Regions from separate parts of the Uliginosibacterium sp. 31-12 genome, predicted to be linked through region 3. Evidence: predicted binding sites of a transcription regulator. Region 3 holds the regulator's gene; each other region holds the start of a gene.
The links. The regulator FliA, encoded in region 3, starts transcription of late flagellar genes. The targets are predictions, from matches to a motif close to CTAAAGTTNNNNNNNNNNNNGCCGNTA.

Region 1: the regulator FliA is predicted to act here: its motif matches at 3,601-3,627, upstream of Q3Y64_RS10545 (PAS domain-containing methyl-accepting chemotaxis protein).
Region 2: the regulator FliA is predicted to act here: its motif matches at 1,888-1,914, upstream of flgM (flagellar biosynthesis anti-sigma factor FlgM).

The regions. Positions count from the first base shown of each region.
Region 1 covers NZ_JAUOOA010000004.1:327,752-332,746, reverse strand. Annotated here, with positions in the region: gene Q3Y64_RS10565 (rhamnogalacturonan acetylesterase) at 1-635, opposite strand, end outside; gene Q3Y64_RS10560 (NirD/YgiW/YdeI family stress tolerance protein) at 815-1,171, shown strand; gene Q3Y64_RS10555 (hypothetical protein) at 1,199-1,342, shown strand; gene Q3Y64_RS10550 (hypothetical protein) at 1,416-1,823, shown strand; gene Q3Y64_RS10545 (PAS domain-containing methyl-accepting chemotaxis protein) at 1,872-3,506, opposite strand; gene Q3Y64_RS10540 (LexA family transcriptional regulator) at 3,902-4,399, shown strand; gene Q3Y64_RS10535 (hypothetical protein) at 4,504-4,947, shown strand; gene Q3Y64_RS10530 (DUF5610 domain-containing protein) at 4,962-4,995, opposite strand, start outside.
Region 2 covers NZ_JAUOOA010000001.1:87,804-92,798, forward strand. Annotated here, with positions in the region: gene motD (flagellar motor protein MotD) at 1-713, shown strand, start outside; gene Q3Y64_RS00420 (flagella synthesis protein FlgN) at 1,012-1,491, opposite strand; gene flgM (flagellar biosynthesis anti-sigma factor FlgM) at 1,488-1,793, opposite strand; gene flgA (flagellar basal body P-ring formation chaperone FlgA) at 1,991-2,671, opposite strand; gene flgB (flagellar basal body rod protein FlgB) at 2,966-3,370, shown strand; gene flgC (flagellar basal body rod protein FlgC) at 3,385-3,789, shown strand; gene Q3Y64_RS00445 (flagellar hook assembly protein FlgD) at 3,820-4,515, shown strand; gene flgE (flagellar hook protein FlgE) at 4,530-4,995, shown strand, end outside.
Region 3 covers NZ_JAUOOA010000010.1:80,941-85,935, forward strand. Annotated here, with positions in the region: gene Q3Y64_RS17125 (flagellar motor protein) at 1-730, opposite strand, end outside; gene Q3Y64_RS17130 (RNA polymerase sigma factor FliA) at 749-1,501, opposite strand; gene Q3Y64_RS17135 (hypothetical protein) at 1,667-2,479, opposite strand; gene flhF (flagellar biosynthesis protein FlhF) at 2,476-4,056, opposite strand; gene Q3Y64_RS17145 (GNAT family N-acetyltransferase) at 4,270-4,734, opposite strand; gene Q3Y64_RS17150 (RnfH family protein) at 4,855-4,995, opposite strand, start outside.

The DNA.
Region 1 (4,995 bases), on a different contig from region 3:
TTCGCGATTTCGGCTGCGCCGGCGGGCAGGAAATGGGTGTCGTCCTTGCCGTCCTGGGCGGCGACAAAGAGCTTGATCGTCGCGCTATAGCCGATCTTGCTGTAGTAGGCCTCGCTCAGCGCGGTGAGGTCGATGGCCAGCACGCCCTTCTTCTTCGCCAGCTCCAGCATCGCATCCGGGTAGCGCCCGTGCGAGCCCGGCCCACTGGAGCGCTTCAGCCCGCCGCGCCCGACCGGCGTGACCAGCACCGGTATGCCGCCGGCCTTCTGCGTGTCTTCCACATAGCGCGAGAGAAACTCCTGATAACTGCCGAAGGGATCGGTGCTGCGCGCTGCATCGCGCTTCTGGTCGTTGTGGCCGAACTGGATGAAAACGTAATCGCCGGGCTGGACCGCGGCAGCCACCGGTGCCCATGCGCCCTCCTCCAGGAAGCTCTTCGAGCTGCGCCCGGAGAGGGCGAAGTTCTTCACCGCCACCTCCGGCGTGAAGTACTGACCGATCACCTGGCCCCAGCCATTGCGCGGATCCGGCGGGGTGTAGCTGGAGACGGTGGAATCCCCGATCAGGAACACGGTTTCTGCGGCCGCGCTGGTCGCCACAAAGGCCAGCGCGAGGAGGAGGGAATGGAGTTTCATGCCGGGCTTTCGTGGATCAGGACTCGATCAGCCGGAGCATAACGGCATCCGCAGTCCTCGCAAGCCCTAAGCCGCCGGAACGCGCCGGCAGGCATTCATCCGACGTTCAGGATCCGCTCACTAGACTGGTTTCCATGCCGCGCTGAAGACCAGCCGGCCCCATTCCAAAGGAGTTGAAAATGAAATCCCTGCTCGCCCTCTGCAGCTTGTCCGCCCTGCTCTGCGCCGCCCCGGTCACGGCGCAATACGTCGGCCCGAACAGCGCGGCCACCCATATCAATCAGCTGAGCGGCCTGTCCAGCCACGACCAGTTCGTCACCCTCCAGGGCCACATCACCCGCCGCGCCAGCAAGGATCTCTACGCGTTCACCGACGGCAGCGGCAACATCTATCTCGATATCGACGACAAGCACTGGGCCTGGCCCCTAGGCAGCCCGGTAGATGCGAAGACCCGGCTCGAAATCCAGGGCAAGTACATCGGCAAGGCCTTCGGTTTCAGCAAGGTGAAGGTCATCGGCATGCGCGTGCTGAACTGAGCCGACGCAATCCAAGGGGCTGACATCATGTTCGACCTGCTGTGCTTCGCGCTCTGCTTCATCCGCTGCCCCTCCGCCACCGGCGCGCTCCTGGGCGCCGTATTGCGGCCGGCCTCCTTGCCCCGGGCGAGCGTCAACGAAAGCCTTCGCCAGGCAGCCCGCAGGATTTGACCTGCATCGATTCCCCGCCTGCCCACTTGCGCCAAGCTGACGTTTTCCGATGCTTCAGCGAAAGGCGCAGGCGATGAAGATAGCTATCCCGACCAAGGATTTCCGGACGGTCTGCGGCCACGCCGGTCAGGCCCGCCGCTGGCTGCTCTACACCCTGCCCGCACCGGTGGGCCTTACCCAGACCCTGCCTGCCGCCGAGGAAATCGAGCTGCCGAAGGAGATGGCCATCCATCATTTCAATGATCAGGGGCCGCATCCGCTGGATGGCGTCGACCTGATCCTGAGCTTCAGCGCCGGCGATGGCTTCTTCCGGCGCATGGAGCAACGCGGCACTCGCGTGCTGCTCACCGGCGAGCCTGATCCGGTGATCGCGATCCGCAACTTCCTGGCCGGAGACGCGCAGCCCAAACCGCCTTTCGATATCACGGCAAAGTTCTGCAAGATTCACGACCTCTTTTCGCGCCATCGCAAACCGGCCTGAGCCTGTGATGGGTGAATGGATAGCCATCCAAAGTTCGTGAGCGGCCGCTCACACCCGGTACTGGGTCACTGCCCGCCGCATGCGTTCCACGCTGCGTTCCAGCTGATGGGTGGTGTCGTCCGTGGCGTGTGCCACCCCCAGATTGCTTTCGGTCTGCCGCGCAATAGCTTCGATGCCGCCGGCCATGTGCTCCATCGCACCGCGCTGCTCCTGGGTGGAATGCGCGATTTCGCCGATGCGCTCGAGCATGGTGTCCACCTCTTGCGTGATGCGGCGCAGCGCAGCCTCGGCATCATGCACCAGCGCCACGCTCTGCCCCACCTGCTCGGCGCTGCGACGCATGCCTTCGACGGCCTCGCCGGTATCGCCCTGAATCCGGCCGATCATGGTGTCGATCTCCTGGGTGGCCTGGCGGGTACGCTCGGCCAGCTTGCGCACCTCGTCCGCCACTACCGCAAAGCCGCGGCCCTGCTCGCCGGCCCGCGCGGCCTCGATGGCGGCATTCAGCGCGAGCAGATTGGTCTGGTCGGCAATATCCTTGATCACCCCAGCGATCTTGCCCACCTCCTGGGTGCGCTGCCCAAGCTGCTCCACCGTTTCGGCGGAGTGCCCGACCGTGACCGACAAGGCGCTGATGGTCTGGCTGGCCTCCACGGACAGGCGCGCGCCGGCTTGCGCTTCCTCTTCCACCTGACGCGAGATGCGATGGGCTTCCTGCACATGCGTGGCCACCTCGCCGATGGACACCGTCATTTCCTCCACGCTGGCCGCCGCACCTGAAGTGTCGCGGCTCTGCTGTTCGGAGGAAGTGAGCAGCCCGGCCATGTCACTGCCCAGCCGCGTCGTGGCTTCGGCCACCTCACGGGTGGTATCGCCAATGATCTGCAGAGTGGCGCGGGTGGCCGCCAGCAGGCTGTCGACACGCCGGGCGATATCGCCGATCTCATCGTTACGCGTCGAATTCAGATTGCTCAGCAGATCGCCATGGCTCAGCACATCGTCCAGACTGCGCCGCATGCTGCGCAGCTCGCCACACACCCGCGGCATCTGCCAGACCACCAGCCACAGGCTGGCGAGCAGACTCAGCCCGGCCAGAGCGCCAGCCAGCGTGCGCGTGAGCGCCCCGGGCCACAGCAGCAAAGCCAGGCAGCTCAGTGCGGCCAGGCAGGCCAAGGCCGCCACGGCTGCCATCTGCACCGGAAAGGCCGTTGCCGCGCGCACCAGCGGGCCGTGATTGCGCCGCACCAAGCCCTGCTCCACGCGCAGGCTACGATCGCCAGCACGCAGGCGGGCGTAGGCCGCGCTGGCCGCTGCAATCTGCTGCGCCGTGGGGCGCGTACGCACCGACTGAAAGCCGACCACCTGGCCGTTTTCGCGCACCGGCGAAACATTCGCCTCCACCCAGTAGAAACCGCCATCCTTGCGCCGGTTCTTGACCACTCCGCGCCAGGGCGTACCGGCCTTGAGGGTACGCCACATGTCATCGAAAGCGGCTTCCGGCATGTCCGGGTGGCGCACGATGTTGTGCGGCTCGCCGATCATTTCCTCGCGCAGAAAACCGCTGATCTCGGCAAAGGCTGCATTGGCCTCGGTAATGCGTCCCTTGAGATCGGTACGCGAATAGATGAACACCCCGCTGGGGATGATTGTCTCGACTTGAGTGACGGGAAGGTTGCTGCGCATGTTGGGGGGCTCCATTGGGTTATTGCCTGTCTTCTGGCCGCCCCTGTGCAGGTGATCTTGCCTGTCAAACTTTGCATGTCTTGCTGCTTGAAACTAACGAAAAGTCGTCAAACAACTTTAGCCCGGATACCTTTCATATAGGCCTTTGGATATAGAGGGTCATTCCGCCCAAAAGCGCCCTTAAATATCCAATATTCCATTTATTAACAATGCGTTGCATTAAAAGTTCAATACCCACTCAAGCACTGCGTGCTTGTGAAAACATTTGTCATACCAATTGCATGGATCTGCAGCCTTAAGCACGAGCCGACCCAAGCCCCGCTTACAACCCACGCGGTGCTTGACAGCAACAGCCACACACTCGGATACTGTATTTATTTACAGCATCTGCCGCCATGACCGATCAGATCCCGCTTCCCTTCGTCAGCCTCGTCGGTGCCTCGCCGTCCGCGCCGCCGGAAGCGCTGCCGGGCATCCGCCGAACCCGTCGCAACCCTGCACGCAGCCGGCCCTTGCTGGTGGCAGGCCGGGCGGCAGAAGCTCCGCCGCTAACAAGCGCCGACGACGACAGCAACAGCCTCGATGTGCACGACTATCTGGTGCGTCGCGACGAAGCGAGTTTCGTCTTCGAAGCGCGTGATGACGCGATGACCGGCACCGGCATCTTCGAGGGCGACCTGCTGATCGTGGACAAGCGCATCCAGCCGGTGCACGGACACATCGTGCTGGCCTTCGTGAACGGCGAGCGCCTGGTGCGCCGCCTGCACCACCGCGGGCATAAAACGGCGCTGCAGGCCGACCACCCGGATCTGCCCGAATTGCTGCTCGAAGCCGGCAGCGAGCTGACGATCTGGGGCGTGGTGGTCGGCAGCTTCAAACGCTTCTGGGCCTGAGCAAAAGAGCCCAGGCCAACCTGGAGCCCACAGGATCAGCCCTGATGGCAAGCCAGGCACCGCCGGATCTATAGTGCAGTTCAGCGTATCCGGCGAGAAATGCCATGTCCCATCCCCCTCATGGTGAATGCAAGGTTTACTGGTGCGATCAGGCATGCTTTGCCGTACTGCAAGGCAGCTTCAACCGCGAAGGCGTGCTGGTCATGACGGCCACGATCCAGCAAGCCTGGCGTGACGCTGGGCAGCCCACGCATTGGGCGCATGTCATGGATCTGCATCAATGGCAGGGCGGCACCGAAAGCGGCTTTGCCGCCTCGCACGATCTGCTGGTATGGGCCACCAGTCATGGCGCAGATGCCATCATCCGCATCCACACCGTGGGCTTCCTGGCCCGCGTGACTGAAAACCAGGGGGTGTTCGACGGCATCGAAGTGCCGGTCATCACCGTCAGCACGCGTGAGCAGGCCTGGGAATGGCTCAGCGCGAACGGCTTTGAGTGTGAAGCCTGCAAGAGGCTGGCAGCGGCCGGAGACTGTCCGGTCGCGTAAAGCCGGCGCTCCGCCTACCCCGCCCGGTCTGCCAGAGGCTCAGCAGCC
Region 2 (4,995 bases), on a different contig from region 3:
ACGAGCAGGCTGCAGCCATCGTGGCGCCGCCGCAGGCGACTGGCACGCCGATCATGCCCGTAGTGACCCGGCAGAGCCGCTCGGATACGCAGGCCGAAGCGCGGCGTACCGAGTATCGGCAGAAGATGCGCAGCATGGCCGAGGAGGTCAAACGGGTGCTTGAGCCCTTGGTGCGCGGAGGTCAGGTGCGGGTCACCGAGGGTGTGAACGGCATTGCCATTGAAATCAATGCCAGCGCTCTCTTCAACCCGGCAGAGGCTCAGTTAGGGCCAGAGGCCGTTCGTGCTTTGCGAGCGGTAGCCGAAGTGATTGCCGTGGGCAGTTTTCCGATCAAGGTCGAAGGGCATACCGACAACCTCCCGATCTCTACCGCGTTGTTCCCTTCCAATTGGGAGCTGTCTGCGGTGCGTGCTTCATCCGTGGTGCGCCTGTTTGTGGCTTCCGGTGTCAGTGCTGAACGCATGACGGCGGCAGGCTATGGAGACCAGAGACCCGTGGCGGACAATTCCACCCCGGACGGGCGGGCCCGCAATCGGCGAGTCACCATCCAGATTGAATCGATGGCGCCCGAAGTGGCTGAAGCACCTGTGACCACGACAGAAGTGCTCGGCGCGCCGCGGCAGCCCGAGGGTGTGCGCCAGGTGCCGGATGCGGATGGCGCGCTGGGAACGCCTGAGAACATACGTCTGGTGCCGGGCGGGAAGGCTCCATGAATGTACTTGGCTCAGAGGCCCGCTGGAATCTGTAAAACGGCATAAAAAAACAGGCGTTGCTGAGGCGGATCTCGCAAAAATGGCAGGCTGGTTCGTCTTCGTATGGCTGCCCTCTGCCGGAAAATGTCGGTGTGCGGTTGAAGCTACTGCTGTAGAGGCGTTCGGCCAGTGCGCGAGCAGATCTGTGCAGGAATGTTTGCTTGAGGTGGCCGGCGTTCAGGCGAGAGGGCGCCCGTTGCTCAGCAGACGTGTCGTTCTGGTGGGGCTGAGCGGGGCCGGGCGAGATGGTCCGGTGAACTTAGTAGCTACCCAGCAGGCGTGAGCCAGGGCGGGTGCGGGCGGCACCGTCCGGCCCATAGACTGTGGGCTGGTCGGAGTGCGCCATAAGAATGGCAAGGGCTTGATGATTGTGGGCGAGGCGCTCGGTGAGCAAGGCACCGTTGGCCTGATTTAGGGCACGGGCCTCGGCGACAGCCTTCAGGTAGTTGTTCCAGACCGGATTGGCTGGATCGCCAAGCAGACTTTCCACGCCGCTCTTGTCATGCTTCAGCGCAGCCTGGCCGAGCAGGCTGGTGCGGGCGTCGGCGCTTTGCTGGAGTAGACGGGCGTAGCGGTTCTTGTGTTCCGAGAGGGCAAACAATGGCTCGACGTCGCGCTCGCCCAGGATCTTTCTTTCCTGTTCGAGAACGGCGACGAAATCCCGTACCTGCTGGGTTTCAGCAATCAGCAGGGCGAGTAGGCGCTGGCGCAGCGCGCTGTGGTCGGCAGCTGGGCTCACGCGCTACGGGGTTGGGCGGCGAGCATCTGGCGCACGCTGTCGAGCAGACCATCGGCGACCTTGTCCGGATTGACCTTGAACTGCCCTTGAGCAATGGCGTTCTTGATCTCGTCGACTTTGCCGCTATCGACAACCGGTGTTTCGGCAATGGCTTGCTCCAGCTTTTGCAGATTGCTGGCAAGGTTGGAAAGTTGCACCTGCGACGGGCTGGCCGAAGCGGAGCTGGTGGAAGATTCGCGGGTAGATCGGGGTTTTGAGGTGCTGACCGATCCTGGCGAAGTGACTGAATTCTCGATTTTCACGGCGTTTCCCTTCGGCTCGAGGCATGTGCGGTGCACTGGCAGGGCACGCAAGCCACTGATTTTTTAACAGGCATTCGTGATGCCATGACTGCCTTATCGGGCCTCTGGGAAAAAACTTTAGATTTTTTTGCAATCCACGGCAAGGGGCTGCCGGCGCTCCGGGGCAGAGCACAGCAGGCCTGACGGCAGGAATCGGGTCAGCGCTGAACTTCGACCAGGCCGGCCTCGCTCGCTATCCCACGCGCGATTTTGCCGTTGGGCAGGCGGACGCGCAGCGTTTCGCCGCGGCCGGCGCTGCTGATGGCAATCCCCTGGTTGCTCACCTGAAGGCTGCCGGCACGGATTTCCACGCGGACTTCCTGACCCGCTTCGATGATGGCTTCGCTGCGCAGCAGGCTGCGTTGCAAGGGCCGGCCGGCGGCGATGCTGGCCCGACTGGTACGCCCGATGGCCTCAGTTGGCGTGCTGAGCACATCTGCGGCCTGGTTGCTCAGCTCTCCTTCGACGAGCTTCATATCGTGCTCGGTGAGCGTTGCGCCGAGCGGAATCTGGCGGGCAGCTACCAGCATCTGGCCTTCCACCTTGATTCGGGAGGGGATGTAAAGGGCTTGTTGGGGCCCGGCCTGGCAGCGGGCCCCAACCGAGATGCGTCCCCAGGGGCGGCTGCCTTCGGGCAGGAGGAGTTCCCAGCGCTGGCAGGCGATGAGTTTCTCGCTCAGTGGATAGCGCCCGATTTCAATCGTGACCTTGCCGGGCAGGCTGGCGCTGCGGGCTTCGAGAAAGCGCTGCAGTGCCGGGCCGAGTTGGTCCTCTGCGTGGGCGACGCAGGGGGTAAAACAACTAAGTAGCAGGAGGAGGCCGGGAAGGAGGGAGCGCATGGTGCCGCCAGATGGGTGATGGCCGATTCAAGCACAGCGCGCGCCAGCTGATGGGTCAAACAGGCGGGTGCTTGCGGGGCTATTCCGGCGAGTTTCAGCCTGCCGGCAAACATTGCCGCAGGCTGGGTGATGGCTGCCGGGAAAGCCGGTGGTTTTGCCGCTTTATCGCCGTCTGCGGACCCTAATACGGGGCTTAGGATGGTTGGCATAGAAGCTGCAATGAGTTCGTCGAGTGGCCGATGTGTGCCGGGAGCGACGGATATGTTTGAAGAGATCATGAACGGAGTTGAAGAGATGAACGTCCAGCTCGATAACGCCCTGCGCTTTCACCAGACCGCCCTCAACCTGCGCGCCGATCGCCAGGAGCTGATAGCAGGCAACATGGCCAACGCGGATACCCCCAACTACAAGGCGCGCGACATCGATTTCGGCTCTGCGCTGAGCGGTGCGCTGCTGGGGCGTGCAGGCAAGCCGATTGCGCTCAGCACGACGGCCAGCCGTCACCTGAATGCGAGTGGCACGAGCACTTTCCCGCAGCAGATGTATCGCACGGAAACGCAATCGAGCGTAGATGGCAATACGGTGAACATGGATGCCGAGCGCGCGGCTTTTGCCGAAAACTCGGTGCAGTACGAGGCCAGCATTACGTTCATCAACGGCTTGTTGCGCACCATGCAGCAGGCCGTGTCGGGCCAGTGAGCAGGGGCTGAATCATGAGCATGTTCAATGTTCTGAATATCGCTAGTTCGGCGCTCAGCGCGCAGTCCCAGCGCCTGAACACCACCGCCAGCAATCTGGCCAATGCCGAGAGCGCGGTGGGGGCCGATGGCAAGCCTTACAAGGCCAAGCAGGTCGTTTTCCAGGCCGTGAATATGGGCCAGAGCGGGCAAGGCGTGAAGGTTCAGCAGGTGGTGGAGAGCGCAGCCCCTGGCCGTATGCTCTACGACCCGAAGAGCCCGCTGGCCGACGAGAAGGGTTACGTCACCATGCCCAATGTGGATGTGGTGGAAGAGATGGTGAACATGATTTCGGCTTCGCGTTCCTACCAGACGAACGCGGAGGTGATGAATACGGCCCGCACGCTGTTGCAGCGCACGTTGGCCATTGGACAGAGCTGAGCAATCGGCGGGTAAGACAGGAGCAGGCACATGACTACCGTCAGCAGCAGCACCAGCGCCAGCGCGCAGGATATTTATTCCTCGCTGAACAAGACGAGCACGACGTCCACGAGCACGGTCGAGGATCAGCAATCGCGCTTTCTGAAGCTGCTGACGACCCAGCTCAAGAATCAGGACCCGCTCAACCCGATGGACAACGCCCAGACCACTTCGCAGCTTGCCCAGATCAGTACCGTGGATGGTATCGAGCGGCTCAATGAAACGCTCAAGACCATGATGGGCAACATGCAGTCCTCCGAAGCACTGCAGGCGGCCAATCTGGTGGGGCACGCGGTGCTGGTGCCGGGCAGCGGCATGATCGTCACCGAAGGCATCGGGATGGGCGGCGTGCAGCTCGATGCGGTGGCGGACAAGGTCACCGTGAGCATCAGCGACAAGAACGGCCTGGAGGTCAAGCGCATGGATCTTGGCGCGCTTGAGGCCGGTGTGCATGACTTCGTGTGGGACGGCAAGAACGATGCCGGCACCGCCGTGGCCGATGGCAGCTATACCGTGAAGGTGACGGCCTACAAGGGCGACGTCAAGGTGGGCGCCACCGCACTCGAACTGGGCACGGTGACCGGCGTGGTCACCAGTGGCAGTGACGTGAAGGTCGATGTGAACAAGTTCGGCGATTCTGCCCAGCTTGGTCGTGTTTCGATGGGCGACATCAAGCTCATTCTGTAATCCGGGAGCAGATCATGGCATTCCAGCAAGGCCTCAGCGGCCTCAACGCATCCTCCAAGGCGCTCGACGTCATCAGCAACAACGTGGCCAACGCCAGCAACGTGGGCTTCAAGCTTTCGGGTACCCAGTTTGCGGATGTGTACGCCTCTGCGCTCAATGGCGCGTCTGCCGGGGTGTCGATCGGGATTGGCACCCAGATTGGCAAGGTGTCCCAGGTTTTCAACCAGGGCAATATTACGCCGACCAACAATCCGCTGGATGTGGCCATCAATGGCGCCGGTTTCTTCCGCATGGATAACGGTGGCTCGGTGGCCTATACCCGCAACGGCCAGTTCCAGATAGACAAGAACGGCTACATCATCAACTCGCAGGGCTACCAGCTCACGGGCTATCCGGCGAGCTCTACTGGCCAGATTTTGCCGGCCAGTCCGAGCAGCATCTATATCGACACTGCCGACCTGATGCCGGCGCAGAGCTCGG
Region 3 (4,995 bases):
ATCCCTGCAAGCGCGACTCGATCAGACGGGGGTTATCACCGTGGGCAATGCCGATCAGGCCATCGATGATCATCTCGCGCACAGCCACCAGATCGGCCACCGTGGCCTGCAACTTCTTGGCGACCGGCAGGAAAATCAGATTGGCCGAACCCACGCCGTAGATCGTAGCCACAAAAGCCACGGCAATCCCTGCGCCGAGCTTTGAGGGGTCGGAGAGGTTCTCCATCACGTGGATCAGACCCATCACCGCACCGAGGATGCCAATGGTGGGAGCATAGCCACCAGCGGCTTCCCAGATCTTGGTGGCGCGTTTCAGATCCGCTTCCCAGGCAAAAACATCCACTTCCAGCACTGCGCGGATGCGCTCAGGCTCGACGCCATCGACCAGCAACTGCAGGCCTTTGCGCACGAAGGGATCAGGGTGCGGATCAATGCGCGATTCGAGCGCCAGCAGGCCTTCCTTGCGCGCCACCCCACTCCAGGCCACGACCTGGGCGATGATGTCCGGTAAATGCGGCAGCGGGGGCCTGAAAACCCATGTGACCATCTGCAGGCCAGTGCGGAAGGTTTTCCAAGGGCTTTGCAGCATCACGGCACCGAGAGTGCCGCCGATCACGATCAGGAAGGCTGTTGGCTGCACCAGTGAGCCGATATGCCCGCCCTCGAAGATCTGGCCCAGAACGATGGCCAGCACGCCCAGCAGGAGACCGGCAATACTGACCAGATCCATGCTCGCTCAGTCTCCCGCTCAGGCCGCAGCGGCGCGGCGCTGACGCCCACGCCCAGTCTCACGTCCGCCCGAGATGCGCGAACGCAGACGGGCGATGGCCTGGCTGTGAAGCTGACACACACGGGATTCAGAAACGCCCAGCACCTCGCCGATTTCACGCAGGTTCATGTCTTCCTCGTAGTAGAGGCCCATGACCATCTTTTCGCGATCAGGCAGATCCTCGATAGCCTGGATGAGAATCTTGCGCATGTTGGCGTCCTCAAGCAGGTTGAGGGGGTCAGCCCCTTCACCGACGATATGGCGCTCGAGGAAATCATCCTCATCGTCATCGCCGAAGTCCTCGAAATAGACCAGCTGGTAGCCACGCGCTTCCTGCAGCATCTTCTGATACTCGGGCAGCTGCATGTCGAGCAGTGCAGCGAGTTCGCCCTCGGTGGGCTGGCGGCCATGCTGCTGCTCCAGGGTATGCACCGCACCTTCGATGCGCCGCATCTCGCGGCGCAGGCTGCGTGGCAACCAGTCGTTTTCACGCAGGCCATCAAGCATGGCGCCACGGATGCGCTGCACGGCATAAGTCTCAAATTGCGCGCCGAGCCCTTCCTCATAGCGCGTAATGGCATCCAGCAAGCCCATCATGCCGTTCTGGATGATGTCTTCCACCTGCACGCTGGCCGGCAGTTTGGCCATCAGATGGTAGGCAATCCGCTTGACCAGCGGCGCATAGCGCGTAATGAGCTGGTTCTTGTCCAGTGTTCCAGCTGCGTTGTACATGGCGACCTCTTTCCTTCGGTTCGATCCAGGCTCTGTGCCGCTCCCGGAGATTGCGGCGCCTGAAAGCTCTTTGTCACCATTGTGCAGACTTCTGCACGCCGTGACGGCTGGAAAAGCCCAGTGTGTTCCGCCTTATTCCATCTTCGCCGGCGCGGTTTCTACGAATCACACGCGCCCCGGCCCCCTGCCATGCAAGCGGGTGGCACCGCTTGTAGTCTGGACCAGCCGCTCAATGAAAGCATCGGCACTTTCCCCAGTCTCTCGGGCACGCTCGCGCAAAGCCTCACCGAGACTCGAAACTGGCTGCAAAGGCAGCTCCAGCCTGTTCAGCGCCGTCTCGCAGAAGCTCATAAGAAGCCCTTGCTCACGAGGCCCCGGGGGCTGCGTGAAACACACCGACACATGTCGCTCGCCACCTGCCTGACACAGGCGCTTGAGACTGGCATAGGCAGTGGTGATGGACATCGGCTGGGCATCCAGCAGCAAAAGCAGGCGCGGCGCAGCAAAAGCCAGCGCCGAGAGGCTGCGTAACTCAGCCGGCTGGGCCACGATCACCCATTCATCGTGCCCGGCACGCAGACCACGCAACTGTTCGATAGCCCGCTGATTGAAGATGCGCTCGCTCCCCAACTGCTCGACCAATGCCGCCACCTGCGCGATCTCCAGCCCGGGCTGGGCTTCAACCAGGCAGCTGGAAGCCGGCATCAAGCCCTCCACCGCCATGCGCAGATCGAAGCGCGGATTACGCCCCAGGCAGTCGCCCATGTTGCCGGCGGCCAAGCGCTCTTCGAGCACCAGCAGACGTAAGCCGCTCTCAGCCCTCACCCGCAACTGCGCAGCCAGCCAGCGGCTGGCGCCACCACCACAGGGCAGCACCGCCAGCACCTCGGGCGGCGCCGCATGCAGCAGGCGGCGCAGGCCGTCGGCCTGATCGACCTGGCGACTCACCCTGGCAGCACGCTGCATGATGTCATTCATCGAAAGCTTCCTCCTGCGTTGGCTCGCTGCTGGCTGCTGCTTTCCGGCGTGGCCGCCATCAGCATGCAGGCGTCGAGCGACTCGAGCTTGTAAGGCGAATCTGCCTTCAACTCACGCAAGGCGCGGTGCACCAGATAACCCCGGTTGGGCAGATGCAGATCCTCGGGCACCCGCTGACCATTGGCCACGTAATACACCTGCAGTTCGCGGCGCATCGCCACATCCAGCACCGGCGCCAGCGAAGCGGCCTCATCAACCTTGCTCAGGATGCATCCCGCAAGATCCGGGCCATCGTAGGCGGCCACCACGTCATCCAGTGTGTCACCCCGTGAAGTGGCATTCAGCACCAGCAGGCGTCGCACGACACCGGCTGAGGTCAGCATGGAAGCCTGCTCGACGACCATCTTGTCGCGCTGGCTCATGCCCATCGTGTCGATCAGCACCATGTGCTTGTTGCGCAGATCCTGCAGGGTCTGGCGCAGGTCGGCCGCATCGCGCACCACGTGCACGGCCACGCCGAGGATGCGGCCATAGATGCGCAGCTGCTCATGCGCGCCGATCCGGTAGCCATCAGTGGTGATCAGAGCCAGCTTGTCGGCGCCGTGGCGCACCACGCAGCGTGCGGCGAGCTTGGCGGCGGTGGTGGTCTTGCCCACCCCAGTGGGGCCGACCAGGGCGTAAACGCCACCGCGCTCGATCAAGTCGGCATCGCTATCGACCAGCTTGAGACGGCGCGCAAGGCGGTTGCGGATTTCGTTGCGAACCTCGCTCGCGCCGAGCTCGCCATTGACCCCCTCGGTCAGGTTGCGGGCCAGCTTGGCCGAAAAACCGGATTCGAGCAGTTCGCTCATCATCTGGGTGCGTGCCGGCGCCTGACGCGACAGCTCACTCCAGGCAAAGCCCGCCAACTGGCGCTCCAGCATGCCTTTGATCGAGCCAAGCTCCTCGGCCATGCGGGCGTTGGAAGCCTCCAGCGCATCGATATGAGCATCACGCTCGATCTGCCCGATCGGTGCGGCCAGACGGGAGTTGGCAGGCCTGGCGGCAGGCTGGGAACGGGGCTCTTCGCGGGCCGGGGCCACAGCGGCCGGCTCGCTCCAGGGCTCACCATTGGGCTGCACACGCGGCGGCGTGAAGGGACGCACATCAAGCTGACGCCCGACCGGCTCATCGGCACGCCGGGCGCCAAGATCCGCTTCAAAGCTCGCTTGCGGGCGGCTGCGCGGCGGCAGGCTCTGGGCGGCGTTCTCACGCGAGAGACGGGCAATATGCTGACCGAGGGTGACCGTGAAATCGTCCTCTTCTTCGGCTTCAACACGCTGCGTCGCTGCTCTGGCGGGCGATCGCACTGCCGGCGCAGCCACCGGGCGCGAAACCGGAGCCGAGGGCTGTGGAGCACGAGCCTGCTGCACGGTGGCGGAGAGTTCCCCCATCTGCTCGGCCGGCAGGGCAACAATTTCCACCCCGCCCTCCACCGCACGATTGGACAACACCACGGCATCCGGCCCCAGATCCGCCTTCAGTGCCGCCAGCGCCTCACGCGCCGTTTTCCCCACATACCGTTTGACCTTCACCATGACGCCACCTCCGCTTGCCAGACCCATCCGGGAAACGCATGAACGCGGTTTCCACGGCTGGATTATTCGCCCTGTGGGAGGCCGGCAAGAAAGGGAACAAAACGGTAAAAACGCGGCAATTCGGCGGGGTGAATCGGCAATTTCTGCCAGGGCGCAAAGCCTTGTAGGAAGCGGTCTTACACGACTTCCGGACGGACGCCCGGAGGCCGGAAATCAGTCGCGCAGGATCTTGCGCAGATTACGCATATTGCTGCGCGTCCAACCAAGATGGCGGTAGAACTCCAGCGCCGGGGCATTGTCTTCGTCAGCCAGCAGTTGCAGCCGGCTCATACCACGCCGGCGCGCCCAGGCTTCGGCCCCATCGAGCAGGCGGCGGCCGATGCCGGCACCGCGCCAGCCTTCGCGTACCACCAGATCCTCGACCAATCCGGCCGGCCCGCCCTCGGCAGTAGAGATCAGGCTCTGCACCGAACAAAAGCCGACGACCTGGCTTTCATCGGCAATACTCTCCTCGGCCACCCATAGAAGAATGTCCTCACGCGGCAGCATCAGCTTGAGGGCAACCAGCTGGCGGCTGGCATCGGCGGCGAAATCCTTCTCGATGGCAAACAGCTGCGCCAGCAGGGCGGCGAGCTCAGGCAAGTCTGAAAGTTGGGCGGGGCGGAACTTGAGGCTCATGAAGCGGGGGATGTTGAACTGCAAGGCGCGGAGGATAAGCCAGAGCAGCGCAGAAGCAGCGTAACTATTTGGCAACAATGGGTGAGTTTCCGCCGATCCGCGATGAGCGTCACTGCCTTGTCACTCCTCTGTATCCAGTTCAAAGCCTGGCCGGCGCGGCACCGTCAGCGGATCACACACGATCGGGCGATAAATTTCGACCCGGTCACCGGCACGCAGCGGTGCATCCAGCTTCACCGCTTTACCGAACACGCCCACGCG